3 regions of the Plantactinospora sp. WMMB334 genome follow, and region 1 is predicted to be linked to each of the others. Evidence: riboswitches for the same ligand, from Rfam matches in the RefSeq annotation. Region 1 holds a riboswitch; each other region holds the start of a gene.
What was found. A riboswitch is a leader RNA that binds a small molecule or an ion and turns the genes downstream of it on or off. The one in region 1 is predicted to bind S-adenosylmethionine.

Region 1 (9,426 bases):
GGTGCTCGGGCCGGGCCCGGACCGGGGGCTGGTGTTGCAGAGCGGCGCGGTCTACCCGTGGCGGACGGTCGAGCGCAACGTCGGCTTCGGCCTGGAGCTGCTCCGCATCGACCGGGCGGAGCGGGCCCGCCGGGTCGCCTGGTATCTGGAGGAGACCGGGCTGACCGCGCTCCGGTCGGCGCTGCCGAAACAGCTCTCGGGTGGGCAGCGGCAGCGGGTGGCGATCGCCAGGGCGCTCGCCTGCGAGCCGGACGTCCTGCTGCTCGACGAGCCGTTCGGCGCGCTGGACGTGCAGACCAAGGAGGACATGCAGCTCTTCCTCCGCCGGGTGTGGCGGGACACCGGCACCACCGTCCTGATGGTCACCCACGACGTGGAGGAGGCGGTCTTCCTCGGGCAGCGGGTGGTGGTGCTGGCCAGCAACCCCGGGCGGGTCGCCGCCGATCTCACGCTGGAGCTGCCGGACGAGCGGGACCTCGACCTGAAGCGGGCGCCGGAGTTCCTGGCGGCGCGGGCCCGGGTCGAGGACCTGGTCCGGACCTTCCACCACGCCGGATAGCCGCAGCCGGATCGGTCGTACCCCGGCGCTATGGTCGGCCGGCGCACCGATGTCGAGAAGCAGGGAGGCGGTCACCCGTGCACTGGACCCTGGAGGTGGTGGTGGTCCCGGTCTCCGACGTGGACCGGGCCAAGACCTTCTACGCCGACCAGCTCGGCTTCGACGTCGACCACGACACCCGGATCGGCGACGGCATCCGGATCGTCCAGCTCACCCCGCCCGGCTCGGGCTGCTCGATCGTGATCGGCACCGGAGCCGTGCCGGAGATGCCGCCCGGCTCGCTGCGCGGGTTGCAGCTCGTCGTCAACGACCTGACCAGGGCGCGTGCCCAGCTCGTGGAGCGGGGTGTCGAGGTCAGCGAGATCCAGGTCCTCGGCGAGAATCCGAGGCCCGTCGCGGATCCGCTGGACAACGTGGGGTTCGTCTTCTTCAGCGACCCGGACGGCAACGGCTGGGCCGTGCAGCAGATCTCCTCCCGGGGATAGCGCCCGTCCCGGTCCGGGCTACGCCGAACCTGCCGGTACCGTCGGCAGCCCGGCGGTGGCGGCGCGCAACTGCGACTCGGAGAGTTCGTGGTCGGCGAGGTCGCCCGCGAGAAAGGCACCGTACGCGGCGAGGTCCAGATGCCCGTGCCCGCAGAGCGCGGTCAGGATGACCTTCTCCTCGCCGGTCTCCCGGCAGCGCAACGCCTCCTCGACGCAGGCGGCGAGCGCATGGGTGGGCTCGGGAGCCGGCACGATCCCCTCGGTACGGGCGAACCGCACCCCCGCCTCGAAGCACTCCCGCTGACCCTTCGCCGCCGCCTCGATCAGGCCCAGCTCGTAGATGTGCGAGATCAGCGGCGATATGCCGTGGTAGCGGAGCCCACCGGCGTGGATCGGGTCGGGGATGAAGTCGTGCCCGAGGGTGTGCATCTTCATCAGCGGGGTCATCCCGGCGGTGTCGCCGAAGTCGTACGCGTAGACGCCTCTGGTCAGCGACGGGCAGGAGGCCGGTTCGACGGCCCGGATCGTCACGTCCAGCGTGCCGGCCAGCTTCTCCCGGAGGAACGGGAACGCCAGCCCGCCGAAGTTGGAGCCGCCGCCGGTGCAGCCGACGATCAGGTCCGGGGTCAGCCCGACCTTGCCGAACTGCAGGAGCGCCTCCTCGCCGATCACCGTCTGGTGCAGGAGTACGTGGTTGAGCACGCTGCCCAGCGCATAGTTCGTGTCCGGGCTGCCGGCCGCCACCTCGACCGCCTCGGAGATGGCGATGCCCAGCGAGCCGGGCGAATCGGGGTGATCCGCCAGCACCGCCCGACCGGCCGAGGTGAGTTCGGACGGTGACGGGTGGACAACCCCGCCGAACGTCTCGATCATGATCTTCCGGTACGGCTTCTGGTCGTACGAGGCGCGCACCTGCCACACCTCGCAGTCCAGGCCGTACTGCGCGCAGGCGAAGGCGAGTGCGGTGCCCCACTGGCCGGCCCCGGTCTCGGTGGTCAGCCGGCGGATTCCGGCCGCCGCGTTGTAGTACGCCTGCGGCACCGCCGTGTTCGGCTTGTGCGATCCCGCCGGCGAGACGCCCTCGTACTTGTAGAAGATCTTGGCTGGGGTGTCGAGCGCCCGCTCCAGCCGGTGCGCCCGGTACAGCGGGGACGGTCGCCACAGCCGGTAGACGTCCCGCACCTCCTCCGGGATCTCCACGTAGCGTTCGGTGGTGACCTCCTGCCGGATGAGCTCCGCCGGAAAGAGCGGTGCCAGGTCGTCCGGGCCGACCGGCGCCAGCGTGCCCGGATGCAGCACCGGCGGCGGCGCGGCGGGCAGGTCGGCCAGGATGTTGTACCAGCGGCGCGGCAGCTCCGACTCGTCCAGCAGAATCTTGCTCGGCTCACCCATGGCCACGAATTGAACCCGCCGGACGCCCCGCTGTCCATGGCCCCGCTGTCCTTGGCCGTGCTGTCCATGGCCGTGCTGTCCCTACCCGGTCGGCGGCGGCCGACGGAGTGATCCGCCGGCCGCTCCCCGTCCACTCGGGCCGAGGCGCCGGTGCGCCGGTCAGTCCTTCGGCCTGCCCTTGGGCGCGGTGTCCCACTCCGGGTTGCCCAGCGTGCCCACCCAGGTCCGCACCTGGTCCACGTCGGCCGGCGCGAAGGCGAGGCTGAGCAGGAGCAGCAGCCGGGCCTTCTGCGGCAGCAGGTCGTCGCCGGCGATGATCGGCGAGGTGGTGCTGCCGCTGTAGCTCGCGCCGGAGCCGGTCCGGGTGGTGCTGACGAAGATGACTCCCTTCGCGGCGGCGGCGCTCCGGGCGCTGCTCTGCGCCGAGGAGATGCCACCGGCGCCGGTGCCGGCGGTGACGATGCCCTTGACCCCGGCGTCCGCGAAGGCGGTGATCGCCTCGCCGCCGGCCTGCTGGTAGCCGTAGACCACCTCGACCCGGGGCAGGTCGGTCGGGGCGACCCTGGACAGGTCGAACGGGGTCAGCCAGCGCTGCTTCGCGTCGCACTTCTCGACCCGGGCCGGCGCCCGGCCGACCTTGATGTTCGGCCCGTCGATCCAGCCCAGGACGCCGAACTCCCGGCTCTGGAAGGTGTCCATCCGGTATGAGCTGGTCTTGGTGACGTCCCGGGCGGCGTGGAACTCGTCGCCGAGCATCAGTACGGTGCCGTAGCAGTAGGTCGCCTGGCTGGCCGCCAGCACGATCGAGTTGTAGAGGTTGGCCGGTCCGTCGGCGCCGATCACCTGCGGCCCGTCCGGGGTCACCGCCGCCCAGGGCCGCATCGCCCCGGTCATCACCACAGGCTTGCGGCTCCGCACGGTCAGGTCCAGCCAGTACGCGAACTCCTCCATCGTGTCGGTGCCGCTGGTCACCACGACCGCGTCCGACTTCTTCAGCGCCGACTCGACGGCCAGGGTGAGCGCGTGGAACTCGGCGATGGTGTAGCCGCCGGAGCCCTTGTTGCCGAACTGCACCGTCGAGACGTCGGCGACCTGGCCGATCTCCGGCTGGAGCCGGGCCACCAGGTCACCGATGGCGATCTGGCCGGACCGGTATTCGGTGAAACTGCTGCGGGAGGTGGCGACGCCGGAGATGGTGCCGCCGGTGCCGATCACGGTGACCTTGGGCTTCTTCGCCTTCGCCGCGTTGACGGCCTGGGCGTACGCGACGCTGCGGATCTCGGTCGGTCCGGTGACCCCGGCGACGGTGCCGGTGACCGGTGGCAGCGCCATCGCCGCCGGTTCGGGGGAGCGGTCGATGACGGAGACGACGGTGGCGGTGAGTGCTGCGGTGAGGACGGGGACCAGGACGGCGGTCAGGCGCCGGGGTGTCGGCCGGAGCCGATCCGGAATGCTGGACAATGCGACCTCCAGTCGGATGGGGGTAAGGAGCATCGTCCGAGCTGCTGCTTTCTTCGGCGTTACAAGATCATTTCCGCTTCCTGCCTTCTGGAACGCGCCCGATCCATCGCCGGTATTCGATCTCTGGATGTGGGCGGTCAGGTGCCGGTTCGAGCGACTGCCGGCCGGCAGGCTTCGTGGTGGACGAGCCGACCGCCGGGCTCGACCCCGAGGAGCGGTACGCTTCCGCACCCGCCGGTGGTCGCCGAGGGCCGGCGCGCGCTCGGGCTCGGCCGGACACAGGTCGTGGCGGCAGGCGTGGGGGACGTTCACGCGGCGCCCTGTGCACGGAGCCGATGCTGCAGTGCCGTCTCGAGGTCGTCCGGAAGGCGAAACCATCCATTGACGGTGAAGAGCCGGTGTTTCGGGTTGTGCTGGTAGGACCCTGACACCGGCTTTCCGGCATTGACCTGGACGGCGCCGATGATGTCCTCCGAAGAAACCCGGCCTGCCGGGTCAGGTGTGCGGGCGTCCAGCAGATACACGTAGCCGCTGCCCTGGACATCGGCCTCCCGGCAGATGTCGCCGTTGTTCGTGACGTTTTCGAAGATCACCCTCGACAGCAGCCGAAGGAACGGACCGCTTTCCCGCACGTCGGCCGGCGTCAACTCGCCGCGGTCGGCGCCGCCGCCGACAACTGCCAGGACCGCCTCGGGGTGTAGCCCGTGTTGATATACCCAGTCAGGCTCCAGTAAGGACACGACATCCCGCTCGCCGCCGCCGAAGTCCATGAGGTACCGGAACACGAGGCGATCATGTGGCAGCACGCCGAACACCGTATCGGCAGGTTCGGACGCAGGTCAGCCGGGGCGGTCGGCGCGGCGGGCGTACCCGGGCCACCGCGCCGATCGCGGCAGTCGGGTGTGGTGGCGAGGTGGCAGGATGCCTGAATGGAGATTCGGTTCGACGTCGGTGACGAGCATGGTCGGGTGTTGGTGGAGGTCGTGCCGAACGTCGACCCGATGGCCGTCGGCAAGAGCGAGCGGGACCGGGGCATGCCGGTCTGTACCGCGTCTGTCGAGTTCAGCGCTCGTGGCTACCGGTCGCTGTTGGGCTGGGTGCAGTTGGTCCGCGATCCCGGCGCGGCAGCGGGGTTCGAGATCGACCCCTTCGATCTGTTTGCCGACTCCAGCGCGCCCTTCGCCTGGTACGGGTTTCGACCGACGCTCTTCGACGCTCCTTCCCGTTGGCGTTCCGGAGTGGTGCAGTGGCAGGCGCACAGCTTCCTGACCATCGGTCCGTGGGACGGTGACCGGCGGCTCGTCGTCCCTCTGGTCGGCTTCGCGTGGGGCTACAAACAGGACGCGGAGGACCGGACCGGACCGGACCGGTTGCGCGTGTCGCCGGTGCGGTTGCTCGGGCCGGCCGACTGGGACGGCCATCGCGGTTACCTGACGGAGCGGTATCCGACCTGGAGGTTCGGCGACGGAGGCCCTCTCGCCGCGCAGTCCTGACGCCCGCCCTTGCCGAGGACGCGGTTCGCCGAGCGGCGGCAATACGCCCGACACGAAGACCGGGACACCCCGGTGCGGCAGATCAGCGCGTTGCCGCTCCGCCGGATTCGGTTACGTCGGGCCACGCCAATCGGAAGCAGCGGGGAGCGTCGTTGAGCCGGGTCGGGTCACCGCCCGGCGGTGGCACCGTCGCCGCCGCCACGCAGGTGGCTCCGCGTGACCGGTAGAACTGCTGGGCGGCGGTGTTCTGCTGCAACACCCACAGATGCATCGCGTTGCCGGTCGCCCGCTCGGCGACGGCTCGGGCGGCACGGCCCAGAAGCTGGGTACCGATGCCGGTCCGGCGCTGGTCGTGGACGACGTGCAGGTTGTCCACGAGGCTGCCCCACGTCGGGTCGTCGTCGAACACGACGTGGACGAAGCCCACCAGCCGGCCGTCGTGCTCGGCGATGATGGTCTCGCTGTTGGTCGGTGCGGCCAGGCGCGCCGACCACACCGAGCGGCGGTCGGCCACGACGTCGCCGTCGAGGAACGAGTCGGCGTAGGCGCCCCGGTAGTGCCGGCGCCAGCTCTCCGCGTGCAGCACCGCGATCTGCTCGGCGTCGCTCGCATCAGCGGGTCGGAGTCGTACCGGGCCGAACCGTGCGGTCTGTCCATTGGGCACTGTGATGTCGCCGGAGGACGGGATCATCGGCAGGCAGCTCCTCTCGCGGCTTGCCCGGCACCGGTGTGCCGAGCCCGGTCCTCACCCGGGGCACCCCGCCCGCGAACGGAGGGTAGCCGGCCAGCGAGCCGGGGCTTGGCGCTGGCGCTCATGACCTCTGTCGGCGACCGTAGCACCATCGGTCCCGCCAGCGGAACGTCCTTCGGCGGGGGCGTGGCGGTCGTGGCGGGAGCCGGAGGGCCTCGCGGGGCCGGCGCCTTGATCGTGCGCCTTGGCGTGACAGGGTGGCAGGCCCTCCTCAACCGGGCGCGGCTGTTCGCCCTCTCCCACGAGGCACGCAGCCGGCTCAACACGGCGCTGGCGACCGGCAACTTCGTCGGTGCCGCCATCGGCTCCGCTGCCGCGACCACGCTCTGGTCGGCAGGTGGCTGGACCGCGGTCACGAGCACGGGAACGGCGCTCTGCTGCTTCGTGCTCGGCTGGGACGTCGCGGTCCGCTCGTGGTCAACCCCGCCGCGACGGAGGACGCTGCGCCGGACACTGGTCGAAGCCTTCGACCTGTGGACCGGCCGCTATATCGGCTCCATGGCGGCGGAGGTCGCGGTGCTCATCGAGACCAACCCGGCCCTGCTGGGGTCCAGCGTCACGGCCTATCCTCAGCGCTTCGTCGAGATGGTCGCGAACGCTCTGGCGGAGGTCCTTCCCGCCGGGTGCGAGGGAACGGCCGGGGACATGGCCCGAACGCTGCGGTCCACCGCCGCCGGCATAAAGTACGAGGTGGCCACCCGGTCGGAATTCGTCACACGGATGACGATCGCCATCGACCTTTTCCTGCCGGCGCTCAGCGGCTGTGCACGGGATATCGACGCGAGCGGCAGTCGAGAGAGCTGACGTCCACGTGAGCCACGGCACTCACAAATCACCGTCTGCGAGCACCGAAGTATGAAGATAACGCGCTGCGCCGTCGGTGGCGGCCGCCACTGCCCGGTCCAGCCGTCGCCACACGTACGGCCTGAGTACCGTTGTCGCATCTGCCAGGGAGAAGAACTGGAAGGCCTCGATCTCCGGGTCTGTCGGGCGTAGCGACGTGATGCGTCGGTCGTCGAGGACGCCGCCGTCGAAGACGAACATGAGGCTGTCGTCCCAGGGCCCATGGGGGGCCACCCAGTCGACCACCAGCATGATCCCGAGCGACAGTTCGAGGCCAAGCTCTTCGCGTAGCTCACGCTCGGCGGCCTGGCGCGGTGGTTCGTGGTGTTCGGCCATGCCGCCTGGAAGGTCCCAGTCGGGCTTGTAGCTCGGATCCACCAGCAGGATTTCGCCCCGATGGTTCCGGATGAGCGCATCCGCACCGACGCGCTTGCGCGCCTGCCTGGCGTTGCCTTCGGCGAGGTACGCGTCCCAGGCGTCGCCGTCGCGTTCGTAGAGTGGTCGCTGTTCCCGAGGTGTCATAGCGGCGGGTGTCCTGCTGGTGGCTCGTGCAGGGCGCCGCTGGTACCGATCCATGCCCGTTCAAGCAGAGCCTGTCGAAGTTGCTCGATCACCTCGGAAGCCTCGCCACATCGCTTCGAGTGGGATCGGAGTAGCAGCGCTACATGCGTGAGACGGGCGACGAGCACGGCGGAGCCGAGGTTCACGGTGGAGGCGAGTACCTCGCGGATCAGCGGGCACGCCTCTTCCGCCTGTCCCTGGCCGAGTAGCGCGGTTGCAAGCGCGACCTGGGCGAAGGCCCGGCTACGCACCTGGCCACCTTGACGGCCGGCGAGTGCCTGGTGCAACTGCCTGGCCGCCTCGGTGAAGTCGCCGACTCGGAGGAAACACCAGGCTGCCTCCGAGGCGAGCGATGCATCGTCGAACGGGCTCAACCACTGCGAGGAGGAGCTGCACTCGCGCTGATATGCCGTGTCGGCGGCGGTGATCGCCGCCACAGCCTCGACCGGCCGTCCGCTCGCGGCCAACCCGCATGCGCGCATCGCGTGCAACCGGGCCTCAAGTGGACCGTGCGAAGGACCTTTGCGAAGGTGCGCGAATCCGGCATCGGCGTGCGAGACAGCAGCGTGCGCGTCGCCGTCCTGGCGGGCGCAATGGCTGAGGCTTGCGTGGATCTGAGCAGCTAGTTGAGTATCGCCGCTTGCGGCGGCAGCCGCGCTGGCGCGCAACAGATGCCGAGAGGCCATTGCCTTCGCGCCACTTTCCAATGCCATCCAGCCGGCCATCTCGGCAAGGGACGCTATTGGTGCCCAGGCGGGGAGGGTTCGTAGGTTCGGGCCGGTCGATGGCGGCGCAGACGAGTACTGGGCGAGGCGAGTTGCGACCGTCGCATACAGATGGGCGCCGCCGACCTGTCGATCGGCCGCACGGAGCGCGTGCACGAAGGGGAGCGTGACGCGGTGCGATCCGGGTGGTTGCTGCGGAGACCCGCTGCTGGGTAGCGCGAACCAGAGCATTTCGGCGGGCATGCCGAGTAGGAGCGCCCAACCGACCAGCCGATCGAGGTTGCGTAGCCCTGGCCCGTTCTCCAGGCGGCTGAGCTGAGCCTGCGTCTGGTTCATCCACCCGGCAACGAGATCTTGGGACAGCGGTCGTGGCCCATGGTGGGGATGATGCCGGTACGCCCGGATGACGTGGCCGATGTGGCGCTCGGCGAAGGCCTCCCGTAGCTCTACGGCCCGCCAGAATTCGGACGGCAGTGGTGGTGGCGCGAAAAGGTAGCCGCTGGTCCGGCTGGCGCACCGCCGACAGGCTTTCGTGTGGTTGTCTCTCGCCAATGGCGTGCCGCACCGGCGGCAGGCAGGCGGGGATGCGCTGGACATGTCGGGACCCCCACGAGAATCGCCGGTCGGGCAGCCGATCGGATGCCCGACGAGGTTATCGAATCAATGAGCTTTGCGTATACGTCCCACCAACGTTGCGTCATTCTGGCACGGCGCGTTCCCGGACACGATCAACCTACGGCCCGGGGCGGGTGCTGCGGCCAACGGTTTCGCGTTGTACGACGTGCCGACCGACCCCGCCCGCCTCGGTGCCGATCCGGTCGACAGGGTCGTATGACGTCGGGAGGGCACAGGTGTCCTGGTCAGCGGTAGCCGCCCGGAGGGCGGAGTGGGGTGGTGTTGCGGGTGGAGGGCTGGTGGGCGTACCCGGATGGACCGCTGGTGGTGGTCGGCGGTGACGGGCCGACCGGCCTGGCGGCCGTCCGCGGCCGTCGAGGTCTCCGACGAGATGGCGGAGCACTTCCGGGACACGATGCGCGCCCATGCCAACGATCCCGAGACCGGGGCCTGTGTGCGGTGTGGACGGAGTCGGTGTGACGAGTGGCGGTGGGCGTACGAGCGGCTGGTCCTGGCAGGCCGTTTCGACGCCCTGCCGGGC
Region 2 (9,426 bases), 5.3 Mb from region 1:
ATCAACTCGAGCATCTGGTTCGCGCTGGTGCTGCACTTCGCCCGCCGGTTCCTCTGTGCCCAGGCGAGCGCGGTCGACGAGGCGACGCAGCGGCGGCTCGCCGCCGAGACGGCGACGGCGGCCGGCGAGGCGCGGTTCGCCGAGCGCCTGGACCACTACCGCCGGCTGCACGACACCGCACTGGCCACGCTGACCGCCATCGCCCGGGGCGGGTTGGACCACCGGGCCGAGGAGGTGCGGCGGCGCTGCGGCCGGGAGGCGGACTACATCCGGGGCCTGGTCACCGAGGACCGGGCGGAGGTGGTCAACACGCTCGGCACCGGCATCGCCGAGGTGGCGGCCGATGCGACCGCGCTGGGCCTGCGGGTGCACCTGCGCTCGGGAACCGTGCCGACCCAGCCGCCCCGGCACGTCGTACGGGCGATCTGCGACGCCACCCGGGAGGCGTTGAACAACGTCGCCCGGCACGCCGGCACCGGCGAGGCGTGGCTCACCGTCGAGTGGCACGACGGGGTGCTCGCCGTCCGCGTCGTGGACCGGGGAGTCGGCTTCGACACCGACACCGACACCGACACCGGCGGCTTCGGCCTACGCCGCTCCATCGCCGAGCGGATGGCCGAGGTCGGTGGCGACCTGCACCTCTTTTCCGAGCCGGGTCACGGCACCAGCGTCGAACTGTTCTGGCCCGCGTCGCCGTCCTCGGAGGTGGCGGAGCGGTAGCGGTGCAGCCCGTCCTCCCGTACCCGGTCGGCGAGGTCGAGTTTGGTGTAGGTGGGCCGGCCCGCGTCGGAGTACTTCGCCTTGACCCGGTCCAGGTACTGCTTGGCGGTGCCGGGCTGGATGCCGACCTTGCGGGCCGTCGCCGTCAACGTCATGCCGGAGGCGTAGGCGACCAGCACGGCCCGTTCCCGGGGCGAGAGCTTCGGCCGGTCCGGCCGCTCGTCACAGGACCAGGCGAAGGCGAGCTCGGGGGAGTGCGCCACCTCGCCCCGGGCCACCGTCCGGATCGCCTCGGCCAGGGTCGGCAGGTCGTGGTCCTTGGTGAGGTAGCCCGACGCACCGGCCCGCATCACGTCCACCCCGTGCACGACGTGTGGGACGACGCTCACCACGAGCACGGTCCGGCCGGTGGCGACCAGCCGGCGGACGTTCTCGGCCGGGGCTGATCCGTCGGCCAGGAGCAGGTCGAGGACGACGACGTCGGCGCGTTCCGGTTCGGTGTCCAGCAGGTGGTCGACGGTGGCCGCGGTGCCCACCAGTCGCAGGTCGGATGCGGAGCCGAGCCAGGCCGCCATGCCGTCCAGCAACATCCGGTCGTCGTCGACCACGGAGACCGAGATCACGGACACGATGGGCGACCTCGCTTTCCGCCGGGGGAGCGATCTGCGGAACAGAGCGATCTGCGGAACCGGTACCGGGGCCCGGCCGGCGGGCAGAATAACGGACATTATACCCACGTTGTTGCATTGTCAAGACCGCAATTCCGCTCTCTGGTACCGTCCGATGACGGTGGGTGATCATCACCCGGGGGTTCGAGCCTCTGAACGGGGAACGGCCCGTGTCGCCCGGTACGTCGGAGAAGAGGGACCATCGGCGATGACCAGACGGAGTCAGCCCGGAACCCAGCCCGCCGAGCCGGCCCCGACGGGCCGTGGGGACGGCGGGCGGTGACCGGAAGCGGCGCCGCCCATCTGGTACGGGCGGCGCTGGCCGCCGGGCGTCTGGCCCGGGTGCAGGTCACCGGCTCCGCGATGTGCCCGGCGCTCTCCGCCGGCACCGTCGTGGTCGAACCGGTCGACTTCGCCGAGATCGGCCCCGGCGACGTGGTCGCGTACCAGGCCGGCGAGCGGGTCGTGGTGCACCGGGTGGTCGCCCGGCGCCCGGGACACCTGCTGACGGCCGGCGACAACCTGCCGCTCTACGACCCGCCCGTGCCCCGGGCGGCGGTGCTCGGCCGGGTGCCGCAGGTCCCCGCACGCCCACCGGTCGCTCCCGTGGCCAGAATGCTCGGCGGGCCGGCCGCCGCCCTTCCGGAGGGTGTCACGCTCTGGCTGGTCGGCGCGGCGGCCCGTGCCCTGCCGGAGAGCGACCACCAGCTCCCGGTGCCCGACACCCACCGCTCGCCGGCCCTGGTCCGGATCCGCCATCTCGCGGGCGGCTCCGCCCTGCCGGACCGGGTACGCCGGGCGCTCGACGCGCTCGACGCGCTGGGCGGGGTGACGGTCGGCATCTCCCCGGCGGCGGTACGGCCGGTGGACGATTTGCGTACCGGGCTCGTCGGCCGGAGCGCACCCGGCCGGGAGGTGCGCCGGCTCGACATCGTGCTCGGTTGCCGGTTCGGGCGTCCGGAGGCGTACCCCGGACCCGGGTCCACCGGCCCGGCCGGTGCCGGCGACGAGGCGTGGTCGGCGGCGGTCCCCGCCGACGGCGAGCCGGTCATCGCCCCCGACGAGGTCGACCACCACCTGCGGACCGGGCCGCCGTTGCGGAGGACCGGGCCGGAGGGCGCGATCCGGGCCATCCTCGTCACGCTGGGCGTACCGCCGCTGCCGAGGTCTCCGGGCGGGCCGGGGGCGGACGGCTCCGCCCCGGGCCTGGCGGCACGGCACCGGACGCTGCGGCCGGCGTCCTAGCCCACCCGCGGGCAGGTGGCCCGGGCAGGTGGCCCGGGGATGTAGCTCACACGCCGGGACGGGACCGGGACAGCGGCCCGCCCGCCCCGTAGACTGGCGGCACACAACTTCATACCTCATCCAGAGGGGCTGAGGGATACGGCCCGATGACGCCCCGGCAACCACTCCACGGCGGAGCAGGTGCCAATTCCGTCCCCGCCGCGCGGTGCGGCGCCAGGGAAAGATGAGAGGACGGCACATCGCCATGACGTCGATCATCGACGCGACCACCCGCCAGACCACTCCGGTAGCGCCCAATCCCGCGCGGGTGCTGGTCTGTCGCGGCTGCGGCACCGAATACCCGCTGATCGCCCAGCACGCCTGCTACGAGTGTTTCGGCCCGCTGGAGGTCGGCTACGACCCGGCCGCGCTGGCCCGGGTCACCCGGGCCGACATCGAGGCCGGCCCGGGCAACCTCTGGCGGTACGCCGCCCTGCTCCCCACCGGCCAGGACCCGACCGCCCGGGTCACCCTCGACCCCGGGCTGACCCCGCTGGTGCCGGCCGCCGGCCTCGCCGCCGAGCTGGGCATCCGGGCACCGCTCTGGATCAAGGACGACAGCGCCAATCCCACGCACTCGTTCAAGGACCGGGTGGTGTCGGTGGCGCTGACCGCCGCCCGCGGCCTCGGCTTCACCCGGTTCGCCTGTGCCTCCACCGGTAACCTGGCGAACTCGGTCGCCGCGCACGCGGCCCGGGCCGGGGTGCCGTCGGTCGTCTTCATCCCCGGCGACCTGGAGCAGGGCAAGGTGGTCACCACCGCCGTCTACGGCGGAGACCTGGTCGCCATCGACGGCTCGTACGACGACGTCAACCGGCTCTGCGGGGAGCTTGTGGAGACCGACGAGTTCTCCGACACCGCCTTCGTCAACGTGAACGTCCGGCCCTACTACGCCGAGGGCTCCAAGACGCTGGGCTACGAGGTCGCCGAGCAGCTGGGATGGCGGATCCCCGAGCAGGTGGTCGTCCCGATGGCCAGTGGCGAGCTGCTCACCAAGATTGACAAAGCCTTCAGTGAGCTGGTCGAGATCGGGCTGGTCGAGGCGCCGGCCAACGGCTGGAAGGTCTTCGGCGCCCAGTCTGCGGGCTGCAACCCGATCGCCGCCGCGCTGCACGCCGAGACCGACGTGATCACGCCGGTCCGGCCGACCGGAATCGCCAAGTCGCTCAACATCGGCGACCCGGCCGCCGGCTTCTACGCCCTGGAGGCGGTGCGCCGGACCGGTGGCTGGATGGACCACGCCGACGACGACGAGATCCGGCAGGGGATCCGGCAGCTCGCCCGGACCACCGGCGTCTTCGCCGAGACAGCCGGCGGGGTGACGGTCGCGGTGCTGGGCAAGCTGGTGGCGAGCGGCCGGCTGGACCCGGACGCCGAGACCGTCGTCTACAACACCGGCGAAGGGCTCAAGACCCTGGACGCGGTCGCGGCACAGGTCGGGCCGACGTACCGGCTCAAGCCGTCGCTGCGCGCGGCCCGCGACGCCGGCCTACTCGGCTGACGCCGGCCCGCCCGGGTCAGGTCGGCCCGCCCGACCGAAAAAGTCCAAGATTTTTTCGCTGCGTCCTGCCGGATCCGAACGGGCAAATGCACGTGCAACTTGCAGGTGAAACTTTAGGGACTCCTCCGACGAGCGTCATTTCCGGCGGTGCGGATGCGGTGCGTAGCTGTGGTTTTGCCGCCCGTGACGAAAACACGCGGTCGAGGGCTTGACGCCCGCATCTGCAGGACGCAAGATGCTCCGTGCGGGAGGGCGCACCGCCGTAGACTTTCTAAGCTCTTACGACCCAACGCCGGAGGCGTTGTGCGGGCGCCCCTCCCGACCAAATTCTTCCCGGGCCGGCCGGTGTCCCCGCCCGCTCTCGGGGTCAACGCCGATCCAGCAACGCCGGTGACGGGCTCGTCGATATTCGGTCGCGCCCGCGTCGTGCAACCGGCACGCTCCACACCATGGACATCGTGGTCACTCCGCTGGACGTCGACGACACCGCCGCCGTGGAGCGGGCGTACGAGATCGAGGCCGCCGTGCGGGCGGATGTCCAGCCGGACATGCCGCCGGCCTCCCGGCGGCGCTTCGTCGTCGGGCTCCGCCAGGGGTGGCCCGGCGACGAGCAACGTCCCGCGCTCGGCTACCTCGACGGCGTGCCGGTGGGCTATCTGAACGTCATGCTGCCGCAGCTGGAGAACCGGGAGAACGCGAGTCTCGCGCTCGTGGTCCACCCCGGCTACGCCCGCCGCGGCGTCGGGCGGGCGCTCTACGAGTACGCCGTGCGGATGCTCCGCGACCTGGGGCGCAAGCGGGTCATCGGCGAGGTCGTCAACATGAACCCGGACGCCGCCGCGACGATGCCCGGCGACGCCTTCGCCGCCGCGATGGGCGCCCGGCCGGCCCTGGCCGACGTACGCCGCCGGCTCGACCTGACCGCACTCGACGAACCGGCACTCGACCGCCTCTTCACCGAGGGCATGGCCCGGGCCGGGGGTTACTCGATCGTGCGCTGGCGCGGCGACACCCCGGAGGAGTACGCCGCCGACGTGGCCTACCTGGACAGCCGGCTCATCGAGGACGCACCCATCGGCGACCTCACCTGGGAGCCGGCCAGCCCTGACGTGCCCCGGCTGCGCGAGATGGAGGCCGTGCACCGCGCGCGCGGACTGGAGTGGTACAGCAGCGCCGCCCGGCACGACGCGACCGGCCGCCTGGTGGCGTGGACCGCGATCAGCATGAACGAGGGCTGCGACTGGCACGCCTTCCAACAGATCACCCTGGTCGAACCGGGGCACCGGGGGCACCGGCTCGGCACCGTGATCAAGATTGACAACCTGCGGCACATCCGGGAGCACGAGCCGGCGCTGCGGGTCATCGACACCTTCAACGCGGCGAGCAACGACTACATGATCTCGATCAACGAGGCGCTCGGTTTCCGTGCCGTCGCCGGGCTCAACACCTGGCAGGCAACCCTCTGAGCGGTGCCGCCCACCGGCCGACCAGCGCCGTCCCGGAGCAGGCGGGAGGCTGGGGCGGGCCGGTCCGGTGCGGCATGATGGCGGGATGACGGAGACCCCGCACCCCTTCTTCGCCCGGCACACCGACACCCTGGAACGGGCGCTGACCGCGATCACCGAACGGTCCTACTGGTCCGCGTACCCCGAGTCACCCAGCCCTCGGGTCTACGGCGAGACCGCCGCCGCCGAGGGCGAGGCCGCCTACCGGGCGTACCTGGGCGGGAAGTTCCCGCTCGACCAGCCCGGCACCGGCGACTGGGTGGGCACCGAGGCGAGCCCGTTCGGGATCGACCTCGGGGTGAGCTACCCGCACGCCGACCCGGAGGTGCTGCTGGCCGCCGCCACGACCGCGCTGCCGGCCTGGCGGGACGCCGGCCCGCAGACCCGGGTCGGGGTCTGCCTGGAGGTTCTCGCCCGGTTGCACGCCAACATCTTCGAGCTGGCACACGCGGTGCACGCCACCACCGGGCAGGCCTTCGTGATGGCGTTCCAGGCCGGCGGGGCGCACGCCCTGGACCGGGCGCTGGAGGCGCTCGCCTACGCGTACCAGGAGATGACCCGGCACCCGGCGACGGCGGCCTGGGAGAAGCCGGCCGGCCGGGGTGACCCGCTGCGGATGACCAAGACCTTCCACGTGGTGCCGCGCGGCGTGGCGCTGGCGGTCGGCTGCAACACCTTCCCGACCTGGAACAGCTATCCCGGGCTCTTCGCCTCGCTTGTCACCGGCAACCCCGTCGTGGTCAAGCCGCACCCCCGGGCCGTGCTGCCGCTCGCCATCACCGTCCGGTACGCCCGCGAGGTGCTGGCCGAGGCCGGCTTCGACCCCAACCTGATCCTGCTCGCCGCCGAGGCGCCCGGCGAGGGGCTCGCCTCCACGCTGGCGCTCCGCCCCGAGGTGCGGATCGTCGACTTCACCGGCTCCACCGAGTACGGCGACTGGCTGGAGGCGAACGCCCGGCAGGCCGCCGTCTACACCGAGAAGGCCGGCGTGAACAGCATCGTGGTCGACTCGACCGACGACTTCGCCGGGATGTGCCGCAACATCGGCTTCTCGCTGACCCTCTACAGCGGACAGATGTGCACCACTCCGCAGAACATCCTGATGCCGCGCGAGGGCATTGCCACCGACCAGGGGCACAAGAGCGTCGACGAGGTCGCCGCCGGCATCGCCGGAGCGGTCGGCAAGCTCACCGGCGACCCGGCCCGCGCGGTCGAGCTGACCGGCGCGATCGTCAACGACGGGGTGCTCTCCCGGCTCGACGAGATCGCCGGTGTCGGCGAGCCGGTGCTGCCGTCCCGGCCGGTCGAGCACCCGAACTACCCGGGCGCGGTGGTGCGTACGCCGCTGATCGCCAAGCTCGGCGCCGACGAGATCGGCACGTACGGGCGGGAGTGGTTCGGGCCGATCTCGTTCGTGGTCGCCACCGACTCCACCCCGCACAGCCTGGCGATCCTGCGCCGGACCGTCGCCGAGCGGGGCGCACTGACCGCCTCGGTCTACTCCACCGACCCCGCCGTGCTGGACGCCGCCGAGACGGTGGCGATCGAAACCGGGGTGCACCTCTCCGGCAACCTCACCGGCGGCGTCTTCGTCAACCAGTCGGCGGCGTTCTCCGACTTCCACGGCAGCGGCGCCAACCCGGCGGCGAACGCGGCACTGACCGACGGCGCCTACGTCGCCAACCGCTTCCGCGTGGTCCAGGCCCGCCGACACCTGTAAGGAAGGGCCCCCGCTTATCGTTTTCTGTAGAAGAAGGGCCCCTTCCTAACCGGGGTGGGCGGGGGCGACGTCCGGCCGGGCGGTGCGGCGCATCTGTAGTTCGCGGAGCGTGGGCAGAACGGGGTGCGGTACCCGGGCGCCGGTGTCGACGAATCCGAGCCGCTCGTAGGCGCGTACCGCCCGGTCGTTGCCGACCACGACCTCCAGCAGCAGCTCCGGCCGGCCGGCTGCCGCCGACCAGGCGCCCACCGCGTCGACCAGGGCGGCCAGCAGCCCGCTGCCCCGCCAGGCCGGGGTGAGGTACACGGCGAAGACCACGGTGACCCCGGGGTCGTCGGGCACCACCTGCCCGCCGGCGTGCCCGACGATCCGGCCGTCCACCTCGGCGACGAACGCGGCCATCCTGGGGCCGGTCGACATCCCGGCGATCCGGGCCGCGAACTCGGCGTGCGGCCGGGCCGCCGCGTCGGCGACCGTCTCCAGGAAGGCCAGCGGCGAGTCCGCGAGCATTTCCAGCCGTATTGCCCGGACCCGGGCGGCGTCGGCGGGGCGTACCCGGCGGACCGGCGGCAGGTCGAGGCCGCCGCGGGGTCCGGAATCGACCGTACCGGCCGCCCGGTGGGGAGGAGCCGTCCCGGCGCGGCCGGCGGCGGGCCCGGAGTCCGGATCGGCGGCGGTCTGCGGGGTGGGAGCCGGCACGTCGGTCATGGTCGCACGCCGTACGGCGACCAGTTTCGGCGGGTAACGGAGCCCTGCAGGTTTCTGCGCATAGCCGGTGACCTGGGCAACGACGGTCGCCAATAGGTGAGAGGGTGGAAAGCGATCGCCCGGTTGCCCGCTCGGTGACCGTTTTGGACTAGTGCGCTGCGACCCGACCTTGGTGTACGGTGCGGGTTCGGCCGCTCGATTCGTGGGATCCGATCATCACATGATCCATTAGGGGAAAACGAGTCGGCGGCCTCGGCAGGCTATGTCGTCGCCGGAGCTCGGGCAGCTCCGACGCGACCGAAGTAAGGAAGTGCACCGTGGCGCAGGGCACCGTGAAGTGGTTCAACAGCGAAAAGGGTTACGGCTTCATTGCCGTCGATGGCGGGCAGGACGTCTTCGTCCACTTCTCCGCCATCGAGATGGACGGCTACAAGGCGCTTGACGACGGTCAGCGCGTCGAGTTCGAGATCGCCCAGGGCCAGAAGGGTCCACAGGCGGAAAAGGTCCGGGTCATCGCCTGAGTTGCCGGGCCAGCGCCCGTAGCTCTCACGGACCTCTCCTCTCTTCAGTCACCCGGACGTTAGGCCCACCCCGGGCGCAGGCCGCCGGTACGACGCCCGTCGGATCCGGTTTGGCCGCGCGTCCGGGAAGGGCCGTGTGGCCGGCTCTTCCCGGGGCAGAGGAATTCGATCCCTGATTTCCGGATCCCGAGCTTTCCGTCCGCTTGGGGTGTCCTTTGTCCGAGCTGTGCGGACCGCCATGCGGCGAGCGCGGATGGGGCATGCGTGCGGACGGTCGCGTGCGCGGCGCTGCCACGCCAGGAACGTGGCGCCCGCCCTCTCTCACTCCGTCCGTCGCTGACGCCCGGCCCGCCCTGCCGGCCCGCCCTGCCGGCCCGCCCTGCCGGCCCGCCCTGCCGGCCCGCCCTGCCGGCCCGCCCTGCCGGCCCGCCCTTCGCGCCTGATGGAGGGTCGGCGGGGCCGTGACGTGCGCTCCGGGCGGCCACGAATTGCCCGAGCTGACCCGGCTCTACTGGCCCAGCCGCTTGCACTCGGCAGGGGAGAGTGCTAAACAAGTGTTTGGCACTCGCACATCGTGAGTGCCAAAGGTCGGGGCGGTAGGGCCACGGTCGTGGACCTGCGCAAGCAGGTGCGCGGCACATGGCCGGTCGTCGCGGGCTGTCCGGCCCGGCCGACGGACGTCACTGTCGCACAGCGCGACGGAGTCGAGCGGGCGCCTCGGTGCCGGCGACCCCGTCCGCCAGTGCCGTAGTGACGTCCGAAGGTGCGTAATCAGGCGGCACGTCCGGGGCCGGCAAGG
Region 3 (9,426 bases), 5.3 Mb from region 1:
GGCTCGGCCGGACCTGAGCCGGCCCGTTTCCAGCCACACCGGCCACACCGGACACACCGATCGGACGCGAACCGACGCCGACCCGGCCCGGACCGGTTACGGGGACTTGGCGGCGATCACCACGGCGTCCGGTGGCACCTCCGGCGCCCGGCGGTGCGCCAGCCGGCGGACCGCGGTGTTGAGCACGGCGATCAGCGGCACCGAGACCAGGGCGCCGACGATGCCGGCCAGCACCACCCCGGCGGTGATGCCGACGATCACCGCGAGCGGGTGGATCGCCACCGCCCGCCCCATGATCAGCGGTTGCAGGATGTTCCCCTCCACCTGCTGCACCCCGATCACCACGCCGAGGATGATCAAAGCGGTCACCCAGCCGCTGTCGACCAGGGCGACCAGCACCGCCACCGCACCGGAGAGGGTGGCGCCGACGATCGGGATGAACGCGCCGAGGAAGACCAGCGCGGCGAGCGGAAACGCGAACGGGATGTCGAAGACGACCAGGAAGATCCCGATCCCGACCGCGTCGATGAAGGCGACCAGGACGGTCGCCCGGACGTACGCGACAAGCGTCGACCAGGAGGCCCTACCGGCGTCGTCGACCCGCCACCGGGCGGCCACCGGCAGCAACCGGACGAGGAAACGCCAGATCTTCTCGCCGTCCCGCAGGAAGAAGAAGGTGGCGAAGAGCACCAGCAGGGCGCCGGTGAGCAGCTCGGCGACGGTCGCGGCGGTCGAGACCGCTCCGCTGGTCAACGACTGGGTGTTCTCGTCGATCCACCGCTCGCCCTGCTCGATGTAGGAGTTGAGCTGGTTGTCCGACAGGTGCAGCGGCCCGGTCTTCAGCCATTCCTGGATCTGCCGGATCCCCCGGGTGGCGTTGCGGCTCAGGTCCGGTACGCCCTGGATGAACTCGTTGACCACCAGGGTGAGCGTGCCGACCACGGCGGCCACCCCGGCGACCAGCACCACGGCGGTGGCCAGGGAGCGGGGCAACCGGATCCGGAGCAGCACCCCGACCATCGGGGCGAGCAGGGCGGAGAGCAGCAGGGCGATCGCCAGCGGGATGATGACGATCCGGATCGTGCCGATCACCCGGACCAGTGCCCAGGCGACGAGGCCGATCACGATCAGTCGCCAGGACCAGGCGGCGGCGATCCGTAGTGCGTGCGGCACGTCCGCGTCGTCCCGGCTCGACGTCGACGGGTGGAGGTCCTTCGATTCCTCGATGTCGGGCGGTGGCACGGCAGGCGGCCCCGGCTCGGGTGTCGCGGCCGGGTGACTGTCCGACGCGGCAGCGTGCCCGGCGGAGGGGTCCGACGACCGTCCGGACGCGTACGCGCGACGGATCCTTGCTCGTAGCTCATCGAAACGGCGCAAGCGCGCACCTCCCACGGCGGCCGCCGGGGCATCCGCGTCGACCCGGCGGCGGAATCGGCCTCCCTACGGTAGCCGCACCGGCACAGGTCGGCCCGGTGCGGCCAGCGGGCCGACGCCACCAACTCCGCCAGCGGTGGCGCACGGTACCGTCACCGTCGTGATCGCCGAGGAGAACAACGACGACGGCCTGCCGATCCGACTGCTGCACGACCGGGTGCTGGTGCGGACGGACGGCAGCGAGGGCGAGCGGCGCTCGACCGCCGGCATCGTCATCCCGGCAACCGCTTCGATGGGGCGGCGGCTCGCCTGGGCGACCGCGGTGGGCGTCGGTCCGAACGTCCGCTCCATCGTCTCCGGTGACCGGGTGCTCTTCGATCCCGACGACCGCTCCGAGGTGGAACTGCACGGTCGGGAGTATGTGCTGCTCCGCGAGCGGGATGTGCACGCCGTGGCCGCCAGGCGGGTGGAGACCGACTCCACCGGGCTCTACCTCTAGTTTCAGGGCCTCCAGGGCCCGCTCTAGGCCCGGCCCGGCCCACCGTGCGGGCCGGGCGGCGGCCAACCGTGTCCGGCCGGCGACGGGCCGCCGTGGCCGGACGGCGGCTGGGCCCCGTAACCGGGCGGGCCGCCGTAACCGGGCGGTGACTGGGCGCCGTAACCGGGCGGTGACTGGGCGCCGTAACCGGGCGGTGACTGGGCGCCGTAACCGGGCGGTGCGCCGTAACCCGGCGGCGGGGCGCCGTAACCCGGCGGCGGGGGCGGATAGCCGGTGCCGACCGGGGCCGGCGGTCGCGGCGGCGTCACCAGCACCACCGGGATCGGCACCACCGGCTCGGCCGGGGCCGCCAGACTGCGCCGGGAGCCGTCCGGGAAGGCCAGGTGGTAACGGCTGCCGTCCCAGATCCCGACCGGCGCCTGCGGATCACGGCCCACGAAGACCCGCCGGGTGGCCTGGATCGCGTCGAGCAGCCGGCGCTCCTCGCCCAGCCCCTGGGCCAGCCGCCCCGGCCGGGTCTCCAGCCCGCGCACCAGCCCGTCCCGGAGCAGCGCCAGTCTGGTCGCGGCGGCCTGCAACCTCCGCATCGCCTTCACGCCCTCGTCCCCGGCCACCCGGCGGGCCCAGCGGCGGGCCGCGTGCCGCCGGCCGAGCGTGCCGAGCGCGGCCAGCTCGGGCGGGGTGAGCCAGCCCGCCCGCACGTACTCGGGCAGCCGTCGCTGGGTGAGCCGCCCCTCCCAGCTCCGCACCCAGACGGCGAGGCCGACCACGCCCAGGAAGATCGGCACCATCAGGCCGACGTAGCTGTAGAGCAGGATCAGTGGCTCCCCGGCGACCTGGGTCAGGGTCGCGGCGAGATTCCACGTGCCGTGCAGGATCATCGCCAGCAGCAGACCGGCCAGCGGGGCGAGGATCCGGATCGCGCGGCTGGCCGAGCGGGCGGCGATGCCGAGACCGATGCCGGTCATCGCGGTGAAGAGCGGGTGGGCGAAGCCGCTGATCAGTACGCGCAGGATGAAGATGCCGAAGACGTTCTGCGCGCCGGTCGCCGGCCCGTACTGGTCGACGCCCTCGGCGTAGCCGTGCAGGCCGAAGTAGAGGATGTTCTCCACCATGGCGAACCCGACCGCCGACAGGCCACAGTAGACGATGCCGTCGGTGATCCCGGCCCACTTCCGGCGCTGGTAGACGAGCAGCAGCAACGGGCCGAGCGCCTTGGTCAACTCCTCGATGAAGGGCGCCACCAACACCCCGACCAGCGGGAGGGGCAGCTCCAGGGTGTCGCCGGCGAAGGTGTTCGTCCGCAGCGACGCGTACGTCGACACCGCCGCGCCCCAGCCGAGACAGAAGAGGAGGTACCTGACCGGCTCGGGGTCGTACCGGTCGAGCCAGAGGAAGCAGGCGACCAGCACCGGCACCGGCAACGAGGCCGCGGCCAGCCCGACCAGCGGCGGCGTGATCCCGGCCGGCTGCACCAGCTCGATCGCCATCAGCACCGCGCAGGTGACGATGAGCGCGATCGCCCCGATCATCGCCAGCAGGCGGGCCCGGCTCCGCTTCTCGGGCGTCGCCGCACCCTCCGGCACCGCGCCCGCCACCGGCGACGGCGGTGACTGGGGCGGCGGGGTGGGCGGCCACGGCGGAATCGGCGACGGCGGCTGCGCCGCCGCCGCACCGGGTGGGGTGTCGGCCATGTGGTCAGCGTAGTTCCTCCGGACAGTCCGGCCGGACCAGATCCGCCCCCGCTGGACGGCCTGGTCGCACGGCGGCCGGTCCGGCTATGCTTCCGGCCAGGTCACGAGTGCCAGCGTCCAAGCCCCGGCTTGCTGGCCGGCAACCCTCGTCGAGGTTCGCGGTGGGGTGCCCCGGGTGATGACCGGGCTCGGTGCGGAAGCGCGCCGGGCAAGCGCGGACCCCGCTCCCGCCCGCACCGGGGTCCCTGAGACCGGAGGTATCCCGATGGGCAGCACCCTCGTGTCCGCATCCGCCCACCCCGCCGAGCCGCTCGACGCGCTGCCGGCGCCGTCGGGGACGAGCCGTTCCGGGCCGCTCGACGTGCTCGGCGTACCCGGACAGGTCAACCTCGACTACGCCGCCACCGCACCCTGCGCGCGGGCCGCCGCCGACGCGGTGGCCGAGCTGCTGCCCTGGTACGGCAGCGTGCACCGGGGCGCCGGCGCGCTCTCCCGGCGCAGCACCCACGCCTACGAGCGGGCCCGGCGGTGCGTCGGCGACTTCCTCGGGGTACGCCCCGACGACCACGTCGTCTTCACCCGGAACACCACCGACGCGCTGAACCTGCTGGCCCGGGCCCTGCCGCCCGGTTGCCGGGTGGTGACCTTCGCCGCCGAGCACCACGCCAACCTGCTGCCCTGGCCCGCCGGAGCGGTCCGGTTGCCGGTGCCCGGCTCGGCCGGCGACGCCGTCCGGGCGGTCGACGCGGCCCTGCGTGAGCTGCGCCGGGGAGACGGCGGCGGCGCACCGGTCCTGGTCACGGTGGCCGGGGCCGGCAACGTCACCGGCGAGTGCTGGCCGGTCGCCGAGCTGGCCCGGGTCGCCCACCGGCACGGCGCCCGGATCGCGCTGGACGCCGCACAGCTCGCCCCGCACGCGGAGGTGGACATCGCCGCCCTGACCGTCGACTATGTCGCCGTTTCCGGACACAAGCTCTACGCCCCGTTCGGGATCGGCGTACTCGCCGGACGGGCCGACTGGCTGGACACCGCGCCGCCGTACCTGGCCGGTGGCGGGGCCACCCTCGGGGTCGGGGCCGCCACCCACGACGTCCGCTGGGCGACCGGACCCGGGCGGCACGAGGCCGGCACCCCCAACCTGCTCGGCGCGGTCGCACTGGCCGCCGTCTGCACCGCGCTGGCCGGCGCGGACCGGGTCGCGCTGCGCGCCGCCGAGCAGGCGCTGCTCGCCCGCCTGCGCACCGGGCTGGCCGCGCTGCCGGAGGTGGTCGAACTCCGTACCTTCGACACGGACGCGCCCCGGGTCGGGATCGTCTCGTTCGTGGTCGCCGGCCGGGACTCGGCGACGGTCGCCGCCGACCTCGCCCGAGGCTGGCAGATCGGGCTGCGCGACGGCCTGTTCTGCGCACACCCGCTGGCCCGGCGGCTGCTCACCGAGGCGGCCACCCGGAGCGGGCGGCCGGACCTGCCACCGACCGCGTTGCGGGCCAGCATCGGGCTGGGCAGCACGGCGGCGCACGTCGACCGCCTGTTGGCCGCCCTCGCGGCCCTCGACGGGCCGCCGCCCCGGTAACGCCCGTCCACCGGCCCACGGGCTACCGGGCAACGGGGCCGGCCTCCGACGACGGGGTGTCGGAGGGGCGGTCCGACGCGGGCACGCCGGGCTCTCCGGCGGCCGTCTCGGCGGCCTCGCCGGCATGCCCGCCCGCCGCCCGGCGCACCAGCTGGTTGGCCTCCAGCCGTTCGATCCCGGTCGCCCGGAGCAGGTCGCTTCCGGTGGTACGCACCTGCGCGATCACCACGCTGCCGGAGAACCCGACCCCCTCCGCGTACGCCCGGCCGGCCTGGCCGATCGCCTGCAACGCCTGCTCCCGGGTGGCCTCCGGGCGTACCCCGTGCCCGAGGTCCTTGCGGAGCAGCCGCACCGACTCGGCCAGCAGGCCGACCGCCGCGGACATCTCCTCCGGGATCGGCTCCCCGTCCTCGATGGCGGTGACCGCCCGCCGGATCAGGGTGCCACTGTTGTGTACGGCATGTTCGATGTACTCGGAACTCTCCACGTACTGGGTCAGCGCACCCCGGCGGTGCCAGCGCACCGGCGACAGGACGGAGGTCTCCCGGCCGCCCTCCAGCGCCTCCTCGAAACCCTGCATGTGGCTCTCCACCTCGCGCAGCCGGTCGAGGGCGGCCTGGGCCCGACCGGGGTCCCGGGTCCTGATCGCTTCCGCGGTCTCGGTGAGCTCCTCGGCGAGCCGGCCGAGCGCGGGCCGGGCCGCCCGGTCGACCACCCGCAGCGGGTTCAACGGCAGCAGCAGGGTGATAACCACGAGCCCCGCGAATCCGCCGATCAGCGCGTCGATCACCCGGGGTGCCTCGATGTTCGCCTCCGCCCGGCTCTGCACGGTCACGATCAGCACGGCGGTCGCGGCCGCCTGGGTCACGACGGCCGGACCGCCGCCGAGGAAGATCGTGGTCACGATCGCCAGAAAGACGATCAGGCCGAGCTGCCAGGGCCCGGTGCCGGCGGCGAAGACCAGCGCGTCGCCGAGGCCGATGCCGACCGCGACCCCGATGATCAACTCGACGGTGCGGCGCAGCCGCTGGCCGACCGAGGAGGCGAGGGTGCCGATGGCGGCGATCGGCGCGAAGACCGGCGACGGGTTGCCGAGGAACTCATGCGAGCCGACCCAGGCCAGCGCCGCCGCCACCCCGGCCTGGAGCGCCAACACGAGATTGAACCGTACGGCGTGCCAGCGGTCCTTCACGGTCGCCCGGGACCGCTGCCGGAACTCCCTCGCCAGGTCGGCGACCCGCTCCTTGTCAAGCTCCTTGGGGCTTCTGGCCACGGTGTCCCGGACGGAGCGCATGGCGGGGACTACCCGCTGACGACCCGGTCGAACCCGCGCAGGTCGTTCCCGTCCCGCCGGTCCCGGGCGTCCCGAACCGTATCCGGTGGCCCGGAAACCGCCGTCGTCGCCGCACTCGTCGGGCGGCGGGTTCCGCACTAGCCTGCCAGGCATGCCGGATCTTCTCGACGACCTGCGGGGCGCGCTCGGCGAATCCGCGGTGCTGACCGATCCCGACCTGCTCCGTGCCCACCAGCGCGACGAGGCCGATCTCTGCCCGGCAGGGGTGCCCGCCGCGCTGGTCCGGCCCCGGAGCACGGCCGAGGTGGTCGCCGTGATCCGGGCGGCCGCCGCGCACGGTGCGCCGGTGGTGCCGCAGGGGTCCAGAACCGGGCTGGCCGGTGCCGCCAACGCGGTCGACGGGGCGGTGCTGCTCTCCACCGTGGCGATGGACGAGATCCGCGAGATCGACCCGGTGAACCGGATCGCGGTGGTCCAGCCGGGCGTGGTCAACGCCGCCCTGGCCGGTGCCGTCGCCAGGCACGGCCTGCGCTATCCGCCCGACCCCGGCTCCTGGGAGTCGTCCACCATCGGCGGCAACGTGGCGACGAACGCGGGCGGGATGTGCTGTGTCAAGTACGGCGTCACCACCGAGTACGTCCTCGGCCTGGAGGTGGTGCTGGCCGACGGCGAGGTGCTGCGCACCGGACGCCGTACCGCCAAGGGGGTCGCCGGATACGACCTGACCCGGCTCTTCGTCGGCTCGGAGGGGACCCTCGGGGTGATCACCGAGGTCACCGTCTCGCTGCGGCCCGCCGCCGAGGAGTCGCTGACCCTGGTCGCGGTCTTCCCCTCCACCGCCACCGCCGGCCGGGCGGTGGCCGGGATCTCCGCCCGGGGCCTCACGCCGAGCCTGCTGGAGCTGCTGGACCGGACGCATCTCGGCGCGATCGAGGCGTACCGGCCGATGGGGTTGCGGACCGATGCGGAGGCGCTGCTGCTGGCCGCCGCCGACACCGGTGGCCGGGCCGCCGCCGACCTCGCGCGACTCGCCGAGGTCTGCACGGCGAGCGGCGCCGACGAGGTCTTCGCGGCCACCGACGCGGAGGAGGCCGCCGCGCTGCTCCAGGCCCGCCGGTCGGCGCATCCGGCGATGGAACGGTTCGCCGCCGAGAGCTTCCCCGGCGGCAACGGCGGTCTGGTCATCGACGACGTCGCCGTACCCCGGGACGCGCTGGCGGCGCTGCTGGACGGGGTGGCCCGGATCTCCGCCGAACACGACGTGCCGATCGGCGTGGTCGGGCACGCCGGTGACGGCAACATGCATCCGAACATCGTCGTCGACCGGTCCGACCCGGCAAGCCTGGAACGCGGCCGGCGCGCCTTCGACGCCATCATGGAGCTCGGTCTCTCGCTCGGCGGCACCTGCACCGGTGAGCACGGCGTCGGCCTGCTGAAACGGGACTGGCTGGCCCGGGAGATCGGGCCGGTGGGTCTGCGGGTACAGCGGGCGATCAAGGACGCGCTCGACCCGACCGGCCTGCTCAACCCCGGCAAGGTGCTCTGATCGGCGGGTCGGCCCGACACTCCCACCCCGGCCCGACACCTTCACCCCGACCCGGGTCAGCCCGGCAGTTCCACCTCGTCCAGGCCGGCGTCCCGGCCACGGTCGGCGGCGAGGCCCCGCACGTCCGGCGCGCCCATCCGGGCCGCGTCCGCCGTGGCGTCGTCCGGCATCCGCTGCGACTGCCGTTCCGCCCGCACCCGGGCGAGATAGTGCTCGACCTCGCGGGCCCGGACCGGGGCGTCCCAACCGAGCACCCGGCCCATGATCTCGGCTGCCTGCTCGACCGACTCCGCCCCCCGGTGCGGTGTCTCGAACGAGATCCGGGTACGCCGGGTCAGCACGTCGTCGAGGTGCAGCGCTCCCTCGGCCCGGGCCGCGTATGCCACCTCGGCGGCGAGGTATTCCGGTGCCCCGGCCAGCGGGGTGCCGAGCAGCGGTTCGGCGTCGATCATGTCCAGCAGGTGGGTGGTGAGGTTTCCGTACCGCTCCAGCAGGTGCTCCACCACCCCGCCCGGTACGCCGTGCCGGCGGGCCAGGTCGGCCCGGTCCCGCCACAGCGCCGGGTACCCGTCGGCGCCGATCAGCGGCAGGTCGGCGGTGCGTGACGGGCGTACCCCGCCGAGCCGCCGGGCGGCCCGGTCGACGACATCGGCGGCCATCACCCGGTAGGTGGTGTATTTCCCGCCCGCCACCAGCAACAGCCCGAGCATCGGCTCGTAGACCGCGTGCTCCCGGGAGAGTTTCGAGGTGGAGTCCGCCTCGCCGGTCAGCAGCGGGCGCAGCCCGGCGTAGACGCCCTCGATGTCGGCGGTGGTCAGCGGCCGGTCCAGCACGGTGTTGACCTGGTCGAGCAGGTAGTCGATGTCCCGGGCCGAGGCCGCCGGGTGTGCCCGGTCGAGCCGCCAGTCGGTGTCGGTGGTACCGATGATCCAGTGCCCGCCCCACGGGATCACGAAGAGCACCGAGGTGGGCGTACGCAGGATCAGCCCTGCCTCACCGGTGATCGCCGAGCGGGGCACCACCAGGTGCACACCCTTGGATGCGCGTACCCGCAGCCCGCGCCGGACCCCGACGTCGCCGAGCAGCTCGGACATGTCGTCGCTCCACACGCCGGTGGCGGCGATCACGGTGCGGGCGCGTACCTCGAACTCGGCGTCCGGTGAGCCGGGCGGCGCCTCCATGTCCCGGACCCGCACCCCGGTGACCTCCCGGGCCTGCCGGGTCAGGCCGACGACGCGGGCGCTGGTCACCATCGCCGCGCCCAGGCTGGCCGCCGTGCGGGCCAGCGTCACCACCAGGCGGGCGTCGTCGACCTGGCCGTCGTAGTAGCGGATCGCCCCGGCGATCGCGTCGGCGCGCAGGCTCGGGAAGGTGCGGCGGGCGCCCTCCCGGGTGAGGTGCCGGTGCAGCGGCATCCCCCGCCCGCCGCCGAGGATCCCGGCGAAG

Region 2: another riboswitch for S-adenosylmethionine. It lies ahead of thrC (threonine synthase); the one in region 1 lies ahead of ACN27G_RS10765 (GNAT family N-acetyltransferase).
Region 3: another riboswitch for S-adenosylmethionine. It lies ahead of ACN27G_RS33915 (aminotransferase class V-fold PLP-dependent enzyme); the one in region 1 lies ahead of ACN27G_RS10765 (GNAT family N-acetyltransferase).

The regions. Positions count from the first base shown of each region.
Region 1 covers NZ_JBMHME010000002.1:2,532,481-2,541,906, forward strand. The annotation lists gene ACN27G_RS10735 (ABC transporter ATP-binding protein) at 1-559, shown strand, start outside; gene ACN27G_RS10740 (VOC family protein) at 637-1,044, shown strand; gene ACN27G_RS10745 (TrpB-like pyridoxal phosphate-dependent enzyme) at 1,063-2,436, opposite strand; gene ACN27G_RS10750 (asparaginase) at 2,596-3,897, opposite strand; gene ACN27G_RS10755 (hypothetical protein) at 4,206-4,712, opposite strand; gene ACN27G_RS10760 (hypothetical protein) at 4,827-5,390, shown strand; gene ACN27G_RS10765 (GNAT family N-acetyltransferase) at 5,473-6,081, opposite strand; SAM riboswitch class IV at 6,096-6,210, opposite strand; gene ACN27G_RS10770 (hypothetical protein) at 6,190-6,945, shown strand; gene ACN27G_RS10775 (NUDIX domain-containing protein) at 6,967-7,506, opposite strand; gene ACN27G_RS10780 (DNA-binding protein) at 7,503-8,606, opposite strand; gene ACN27G_RS10785 (hypothetical protein) at 9,223-9,426, shown strand, end outside.
Region 2 covers NZ_JBMHME010000002.1:7,794,935-7,804,360, forward strand. The annotation lists gene ACN27G_RS33835 (sensor histidine kinase) at 1-720, shown strand, start outside; gene ACN27G_RS33840 (response regulator) at 657-1,349, opposite strand; gene ACN27G_RS33845 (hypothetical protein) at 1,668-2,633, shown strand; SAM riboswitch class I at 2,747-2,863, shown strand; gene thrC (threonine synthase) at 2,878-4,173, shown strand; gene ACN27G_RS33855 (GNAT family N-acetyltransferase) at 4,623-5,639, shown strand; gene paaN (phenylacetic acid degradation protein PaaN) at 5,725-7,398, shown strand; gene ACN27G_RS33865 (GNAT family N-acetyltransferase) at 7,444-7,971, opposite strand; gene ACN27G_RS33870 (cold-shock protein) at 8,424-8,627, shown strand.
Region 3 covers NZ_JBMHME010000002.1:7,813,097-7,822,522, reverse strand. The annotation lists partial or broken gene ACN27G_RS33935 (ATP-dependent DNA helicase) at 1-17, shown strand, start outside; gene ACN27G_RS33930 (AI-2E family transporter) at 97-1,392, opposite strand; gene ACN27G_RS33925 (GroES family chaperonin) at 1,535-1,873, shown strand; gene ACN27G_RS33920 (PrsW family intramembrane metalloprotease) at 1,897-3,609, opposite strand; SAM riboswitch class IV at 3,667-3,788, shown strand; gene ACN27G_RS33915 (aminotransferase class V-fold PLP-dependent enzyme) at 3,833-5,140, shown strand; gene ACN27G_RS33910 (FUSC family protein) at 5,163-6,413, opposite strand; gene ACN27G_RS33905 (FAD-binding oxidoreductase) at 6,586-7,980, shown strand; gene ACN27G_RS33900 (glycerol-3-phosphate dehydrogenase/oxidase) at 8,037-9,426, opposite strand, start outside.